2 regions of the Blautia sp. KLE_1732_HM_1032 genome follow, and region 2 is predicted to be linked to the other one. Evidence: riboswitches for the same ligand, from Rfam matches in the RefSeq annotation. Region 2 holds a riboswitch; the other holds the start of a gene.

Region 1 (4,216 bases), 1.0 Mb from region 2:
ACAGATCACTCCAGAATATGAATATAATGGAAAAAGCCATGAACCTGAAATAGAATCCAGTGAATCCGCACCGGAACTTGAGCAGGGCTCCGATTATGAAGTAACTTATGAAAATAACATCAATGCAGGAACTGCGACTGTAAAGATCACGGGAAAAGATATTTTCTGCGGTACAGTAGAGCGGAGTTTCAAGATTACGCCAGATGAAAATGGAATGTATGTGTGCTATTTTGCGGAAAATAATGAAACATACCTGGAAACCACCTTTAAAGGAAAAAAAGTGGAACCGGAAGTGGTAATTGACGGACTGGTACAGGGAAAAGATTATACGGTAACCTATGTTAATAATGAAAAGCCTGGTGAAGCTCGTGCAGAGCTCACGGGAATCGGCAATTATAAAGGATCGGAAACATTATATTTTACTATTTACGGAAAACTACCGGCTGCGGATCCAATAGCTGATCAGACATATACAGGAAAAGAACTCACACCTGCCATCGTAATCCCCGGATTGAAAGCCGGCGAAGATTATTATATGTACTACGAGGATAATCAGTATCCGGGTGTTGCAACGGTAACCATTTATGGTACCGGTTATTATAAAGGTACCGCAACCATTCATTTCAAGATCATAAAAAAGACAGAAAAGTTTGTCAGCAATGTTAAGCTAAACAGAACCTCTTACACTTATACGGGAAAAACCATCCGGCCATCAGTAACCGTAACTGTAAATGGAAAGAAGATCGGTTCGAGTGCTTATAAGCTGTATTACAAAAATAATAAAAATTCCGGAATTGGAACTGTGCAGGTCAGAGGGACCGGAAAATACAGTCGTATCAACAAAACGCTTACCTTTAAGATCCTGCCTCCAAAAACTCTGCTGACAGGACTGAAAAAAGCAAACAGATCCTTTACTGCAAGCTGGAAAAAAAATATACAGGCAACCGGCTATCAGATCCAGTATGCAGCAGACAGCAGATTTATAAAAGAAAGAAAAACGGTCACAGTTGGAAAACAGTCTGCGATCAGATATAAGATATCAGGACTGAAAAACAAAAAGACCTATTATGTCCGCATCCGGTCATATAAAAGAGTCGGAAAAAAGGTTCTTTACAGTAGCTGGAGTACGGTAAAGAAAATCCGGGTTTGATCATAAAGGAGTGGATCTTAGATTTATATAAATGGAGCAGAATGCTTCTGTGACAGAATTAAGGCTTGTAATTATAAAAAGAGCGCGTTATAATGAACTCATAAAAAAGAAAATTTCTTCGGGGCAGGGTGTGATTCCCTACCGGCGGTATAGTCCGCGACCCGCTTTGGCGGCTGATCTGGTGAAATTCCGGAACCGACAGTAAAGTCTGGATGAGAGAAGAACGCGCAGTATTTAAAGAACGTGCTCAGTGCCCCGGGAAGAAGCTCCCGGGGCTTTTTATGTGAAGAAATTTTTTTCGCATAAAGATTTCTTGTGGAAATTTTCTTTGAATATTTCTGAAGAAGGAGAGAGAGTTATGAGTGAACAGATATTACAGAGAGGAAATGCTGTGGAAAGAAGCAGAACAAGAACCATCGCGCAGGTAGCCATGCTTGGTGCTGTGGCAGGAGTATTGATGAATCTTGAGTTTCCGATCCCGTTTCTTGCACCGTCTTTTTATCAGCTTGATTTTTCCGAGGTACCGGTTATGGTAGGAACCTTCGCTATGGGACCTGTAGCAGGTATCCTGATCGAGCTTGTGAAGATTCTCGTACATCTTGTGACTAAGGGAACCATGACTGCCGGTGTTGGTGATGTTGCCAACTTCCTGTTTGGATGTGCCTATGTGGTACCGGCCGGCCTGATCTATCGTTTCCGTCACAAAAAGAGCAGAGTACATGCAGTTGCAGGTATGGCAGCAGGAACAGTTCTGACGGCGATCCTTGCATGCTTTGTCAATGCCTTTGTACTGCTTCCGGCTTACGGTAAGGCTTTTGGAATGCCAATCGAGACCTTTATCCAGATGGGAAGCGCAGTACACAGCTCCGTAAACGGACTGCTTACCTTTGCATTGCTGATCATTGCTCCGTTTAATATCTTTAAATATGCACTGACATCTCTGATCGTATTTGTAATTTATAAGAAGATCCGTGTTGTACTGAAGGGTGACTGATCATAAGCAGCTGCCGGAGGATGATGGAAAGATCAGAAAATGGTGGTTTCAGATAAATATCTGAGAATGTGAGAAATGCCATGTAATATATTGCCGATGGGCAGTAAATTACATGGCATTTTTTATGTTATAGGAAATTACTCCGTAATGTTCCTATAACATAAAAAAGCCCTCCGGGCAGGATCGCACTGCGACGGAGAGGAATAATGTCGCTGAAGCGACCCGTCGCAGGCGGAGAATCCTGCAAGCAGGATTCTTTCTTGTGTCAGGCGTTTTGTTCTGCAGTTTTCATGACTCCAAGCTCACGTCTGGCAAAAACAACGGCCAGCACAAATGCAGAGGTATCTGCAATTGGTCCTGCGTACATGACGCCATCGATTCCGAAGAAGACCGGGAAGATGACGATCAGCGGCAGCAGGAAGAGCACCTGCCTTGTGAGGGACATGATCACACCAAGCCTGGCTTTTCCAATGGAGGTAAAAAAGCCGGCGGACATAGGCTGGATCCCGTTGGCAAAGGTCATCAGCATGAAGATGCGGAGATATTTTTCTGCAAAATGAAAGTACAGGTCGCTGCCGTTTCCGAAGATGCCTACGATCTGATGCGGGAAGAACTGGAAGCAGATAAAAAATATGGTTGCGATCACAGTACATAAGGTTACGGAATAGCGGTATGTCTGGCGTACACGGCTGTATTTTTCGGCGCCGTAGTTAAATCCCCAGATGGGCTGGGAGCCCTGGGAGATTCCGATGCAGATGGCCATAAATACCTGATTGACTTTGGAAATGATCCCTGCACAGGCAATCGGAATATCACTTCCGTAAGCGGAGAGTGCTCCGTAATGGCGAAGTGTATTGTTCATGACGATCTGCACTGCAGCAATGGCAACCTGATTGATACAGGATGCCATTCCCAGAGAAAAAATGGCAGACAGATTGCGTGCCTTAGGAATCAGCATGGAGTGGTCCAGGTACATTTTCCGGAGTCTGGAAAAATAAAAGATGATCAGAAGTCCGGATACGATCTGGCCGATCACGGTTGCCCAGGCTGCACCTTTGATGCCCCAGCCGAATCCAAAGATGAAAAGCGGGTCTAGGATGGTGTTGATGGCGGCACCGGCCAGGATGCAGGTCATGGAATAGGTAGGACTCCTGTCTGCTCGGATCAGGTGGTTGCCGCCTGTGCTTAAAACATAAAAGGGAAGTCCAATGGCGGTGATCCCCATGTAATCAATGGCATAGGGCATGACGTCCGGTGTTCCGCCGAAAAAATGAAGCAGTGGCTTCAGGAACAGAAGGACGATGACAGAGAGTATCGTACCGGAGATTATCAGCGCGGAGAGTCCGGTTCCTGCAATAGAGCTGGCTTTTTTTTCGTTTCCTGCGCCCATTTCCAGGTTGTAATTGGAGGCACTGCCGATTCCCAGGAGCAGTGCAGCAGCAGTAGAGATAATGGTTACGGGAAATGCGATATTTGTGGCGGCGTTTCCAAGCATTCCTACGCCCTGTCCGATAAAGATCTGGTCAACGATATTGTACAGAGCGCTGACCAGCATGCTGATGATGGCGGGAATGGCGAATTTGGCGATCAGGCTGCCTACAGGGGCGGTTCCCAGAGGGTTTTCGGCCTGGGTAGCATTGGTCTGGTTTTTCAATGTTTTTTCCTTCTTTCTTGTCTGCAGTAGCTGTTTGGTAATGTGATAAGTAAATTTTTAATTTTATAGCAGGATATTTATTATAGCACTATTGTGAGGTGAGTGTAAGTATAAAAAATTGACCTTTGGTTTTGGATGGGATAAAATGTTTTTAGAAAAAATTTTCGGGAAGGAGTTTTTAAGATGGGTAAGATCAACAGTGTGAAAAAACTTACAGATAATAAGTTCGTGAATCTTTATGGGGTGGATGCGACCAGTATACATGATACGCCGGTTTCTTATTTTGTGGCCTCCAGGGCGAAGAGTGTGGAGGATATGAAGCTTTCTACAGGGGAGAATCATCCGGATGGGGTGATCATTTACAGTGTTTATGGAGAGAAGCGGGATAAGGTTGTGCTGATCCGTCAGTATCGGTATA
Region 2 (4,216 bases):
AGAGTTAAGAGAGATGACCGGCGCCGGAATGATGGATTGTAAGAAAGCTCTTACATCTACAGATGGTGATATGGATAAAGCAGTTGAGTTCCTGCGTGAGAAGGGTCTTGCTACAGCACAGAAGAAAGCAAGCCGTATCGCAGCAGAGGGTCTTTGCAAAACTCTGGTAACAGAGGATGGAAAGAAAGCAGTCGTTGTTGAGGTTAATGCTGAGACAGACTTCGTTGCAAAGAATGAGAAATTCCAGGGCTATGTTGCAGATGTTGCAGCACAGGCACTTAACACAACAGCAGCTGATATCGATGCTTTCCTTGCTGAGGCATGGGCACTTGATACAACTAAGACTGTAAAAGAGGCTCTTGCAGCTCAGATCGCAGTAATCGGCGAGAACATGAACATCCGTAGATTTGCTCAGGTTGAGGAGCAGAACGGATTCATCGCTTCCTACACTCATATGGGTGGAAAGATCGGCGTTCTTGTAGACGTTGAGACAGATGTTGTTAACGATGCTGTTAAAGAGATGGCTAAGAACGTAGCTATGCAGATCGCAGCTCTGAAACCGCAGTACACAAGCGACAAGGAAGTAAGCGCTGACTATATCGAGCATGAGAAAGAGATCCTTATGGCTCAGATCCAGAACGATCCGAAGGAGTCCCAGAAACCGGCTAAGGTTATTGAGGGAATGATCACAGGACGTATCAAGAAAGAGCTTAAAGAGATCTGCCTTCTTGACCAGACATACGTAAAAGCAGAGGACGGAAAACAGTCCGTTGCTAAATACGTAGAGCAGGTAGCAAAAGAGAACGGCGCTAAGATCCAGATCAAAGGCTTCGTTCGCTACGAGACAGGCGATGGTCTTGAGAAAAAAGAAGAGAACTTCGCTGAGGAAGTTGCAAAGCAGATGGGTAAATAATCCATTAACTTAAGTTTTCATTATATTATTTTAATAAGTCTGAATTTAAGTATTTAAAAACCTTGAAAGCCGATGGTGTAGATTGATAACAGTCAAAGCCATCGGTTTTCTTTATCCAAATATCTTGGACACTCTGTCAAATATATTCTCTGGTTCTTCCTGCCACATCAAAATAAGTATGCTCATGAATTGACAGAGATAATCGATACTTTTAAAACGCCTAAATGTCACGGCCTGCGCCTGTTTCCGCTTATAATTCCTCACTATTTGTGCCGCCAGCCAAAGGCGGCGGAATGGAGATTTTTATGAAATATACCCAGGATAATGGAAAAATTAAATTATGTGAAACTGATAATATGGATCATCTCGTGCGGTTAACACAAGCGTTGAATGAAAATAATATTCTTTACGAAACGAGATTGAAAAAAGGAACATTTATCAATAATCTTTTTTTCTTGATTTTTTATCATACTTTTGCATCGGGAATTGATCATAAGAATGAAACAACATGTATTTATGTACTAGAAAAAGATTTTGCTGCTGCCCAAAAAGCAATAGTAAACTGCAGATAAAAAAATTCATCTTCCAAGGCACAGGCTCTGTGTGCTGGCCATCGGTCTTTGCCTGCGTGCCTGTTTGTCAACCAAAGCCTGAGAATAGTAATACGACGATTGCCTGCCAGTAACTAATATTCCGCATGGAATGAGTAAAATAAAAATTTCGCTTTACAAATAACAGATAAAGTATTAAAATAAACAAAAAGATATCTTCAGGGCAGGGTGAGATTCCCTACCGGCGGTAAAGCCCGCGAGCCGAGAGGCATGATCCGGTGAGATTCCGGGGCCGACAGTACAGTCTGGATGGAAGAAGATGATAGTACAGTTGATTTTTTGAATGAATGTAGTATCAGAGCTCTGAGATGGTGATCCATTTCAGAGCTTTTTATATAGGGAATCAGACATTCATTTATCGATCATATGTAACAGATCAATTCTACCCTGCAGATATTTCTGCAGGTTTTTTTTGTATCTGGTACATCGTTTTCGAAATAAATATACCACTCACTTGTCTGTGAATCCGATTGCACAGATCTAAAAGCCTCGGCGTACCAGAGCGTGTTTGAAAAATCATTCCTGCAATCTGCACGCCCCACTTTGCGGTATATTTTGCCCGAATTCAGTTGCCGTAGCCCGCTACGGCGCCCTCATCCGGACAAAATCTCCCACAAATTGTGACGCACATCTTGCAGAAAGCCTTTTTCAAACACGCTCTAGACAAAGAACAGGAATAAGAAAGAAGGAATAGAAATGACGGATCAGGAATATATGCTTCGGGCGATTCAGCTGGCCAAAAAAGGAGAAGGCTGGACGAATCCCAATCCGATGGTAGGGGCAGTGATCGTAAAAGACGGAAGGATCATCGGGGAAGGCTATCATAAAAAGTATGGAGAACTTCACGCAGAACGTAATGCTATTGCTTCTCTTACAGAACCAGCAGAAGGTGCGGTGATTTATGTTACACTGGAGCCTTGCTGTCATCATGGAAAAACACCTCCATGTACGGAAGCGATCATTGAACAGAAGATCAGAAAAGTGGTGATCGGTTCCCGAGATCCGAATCCGAAAGTGGCAGGAAAAGGTGTACAGATGTTAAGGGAAGCCGGTGTAACAGTAGTTGAAGATTTTATGAGAGAAGAATGTGATCAGCTGAATCCGGTGTTTTTCCATTATATTACTACGAAAACCCCATACGTGGTGATGAAATATGCCATGACACTGGATGGGAAGATCGCAACGAAGACAGGAGCATCAAAATGGATCACCGGAGAAGCGGCAAGAAAAGAAGTACAGCATATGCGGCATCAGTACATGGGGATCATGGCAGGTATTGGAACTGTGCTTGCAGATGATCCGATGTTGAACGTCCGGGTAGAAGGCTGGAAAAGTCCTGTCAGGATTGTGTGCGACAGTAAGCTCAGGATTCCGCCGGACAGTCAGATTGTAAAAAGTGCGGAAAAGTACCGGACGATCGTGGCTTATGCAGATCAGAAAAATACAGAAGAAAAAATAAAAATATTACATACTATGGGAGTTGAGACCATTTACTGTCCGGATGAAAAGAATCAGATAGACCTTAAAAAGTTGATGACAGATCTTGGAAACAGGGGTATTGACAGCATCCTCCTGGAGGGAGGCGGTACGTTAAATGACAGTGCCCTGCGAGCCGGAATTGTAAAGGAAGTACAGGCTTTTGTGGCACCAAAGCTGTTTGGTGGTGTGGCCGGGAAGACACCGGTAGAAGGTATCGGAGTTGAATTCCCGTCTGAAGCAGTAGAACTGAAATATATAGATATCTGCCAGATCGGTGAGGACATCCGGATAAGATGTCAGGTGTGTGAGAAAAAACAGGAGGAATCATGTTTACAGGAATCGTAGAAGAGAAAGGAAAAGTCCGTTATATACAGCTGACAGGAGAATCAGGGATCCTGGCAGTGAAAGCCCGGAAAGTCCTGGAAGGGACAAGGATCGGTGACAGTATTGCTGTGAATGGTGTGTGTCTGACAGTTACGTCGATCCAGCCGGACGGATTTACTGCTGATGTGATGGCAGAGACGATCAGAAGAAGCAGTCTTGGCAGTTGTAAAGCCGGAAGCCAGGTAAACCTGGAACGTGCAATGGCTGCAGATGGCAGGTTCGGGGGACACATAGTAAGCGGCCATATTGATGGGACTGGAGTGATACGTTCCATGCTCCGGGAAGAAAATGCCATCTGGGTATCAATTGAGACATCGCCACAGATCTTGCATCTGATCGTGGAAAAAGGATCCGTTTGTATTGATGGGATCAGCCTGACAGTTGCAAGGGTTGATGAAACTGGTTTTCAGGTGTCGGTCATTCCACATACAGGAGAAGAAACCACCCTTTTGGAAAAGGTGCCGGGGGATCTGGTTAATCTGGAAAATGATGTGATTGGAAAATATGTAGAAAAATTGCTTGGCATCAGAAAAAACGAAGAAGAGAAAAAAGAATCCGGAATTACGATGGAGTTTCTTGAAGAATTCGGGTTTTAGAACAGGAGGATATACAGTATGTCACAAAATTATCAGTACAACACAATTGAAGAGGCACTTAGGGATCTTAAGGAAGGAAAAATAATTCTGGTCACAGATGATCCGGACAGAGAAAATGAGGGAGATCTGATATGTGCGGCAGAGTTTGCGACCCGGGAAAATATTAATTTCATGGCGACTTATGCAAAGGGTCTTATCTGTACACCGATGAGTGCAGAAATTGCGGCGAGATT

What was found. Region 2 has a riboswitch for FMN ahead of NQ489_RS17865 (DUF6783 domain-containing protein). Riboswitches for the same ligand answer to the same signal wherever they lie in the genome.
Region 1: it holds a riboswitch for FMN, as region 2 does, so the genes downstream of both, NQ489_RS15810 (ECF transporter S component) here and NQ489_RS17865 (DUF6783 domain-containing protein) in region 2, are expected to answer to the same signal.

The regions. Positions count from the first base shown of each region.
Region 1 is NZ_CP102266.1:3,334,847-3,339,062, reverse strand. Features, by position in the region: gene NQ489_RS15815 (fibronectin type III domain-containing protein) at 1-1,150, shown strand, start outside; FMN riboswitch at 1,261-1,378, shown strand; gene NQ489_RS15810 (ECF transporter S component) at 1,509-2,144, shown strand; gene NQ489_RS15805 (MATE family efflux transporter) at 2,410-3,798, opposite strand; gene NQ489_RS15800 (NUDIX hydrolase) at 3,982-4,216, shown strand, end outside.
Region 2 is NZ_CP102266.1:2,304,423-2,308,638, reverse strand. Features, by position in the region: gene tsf (translation elongation factor Ts) at 1-913, shown strand, start outside; gene NQ489_RS11075 (hypothetical protein) at 1,219-1,485, shown strand; FMN riboswitch at 1,675-1,789, shown strand; partial or broken gene NQ489_RS17870 (DUF6783 domain-containing protein) at 1,907-2,143, opposite strand; partial or broken gene NQ489_RS17865 (DUF6783 domain-containing protein) at 2,093-2,218, shown strand; gene ribD (bifunctional diaminohydroxyphosphoribosylaminopyrimidine deaminase/5-amino-6-(5-phosphoribosylamino)uracil reductase RibD) at 2,221-3,348, shown strand; gene ribE (riboflavin synthase) at 3,330-3,983, shown strand; gene NQ489_RS11060 (bifunctional 3,4-dihydroxy-2-butanone-4-phosphate synthase/GTP cyclohydrolase II) at 4,002-4,216, shown strand, end outside.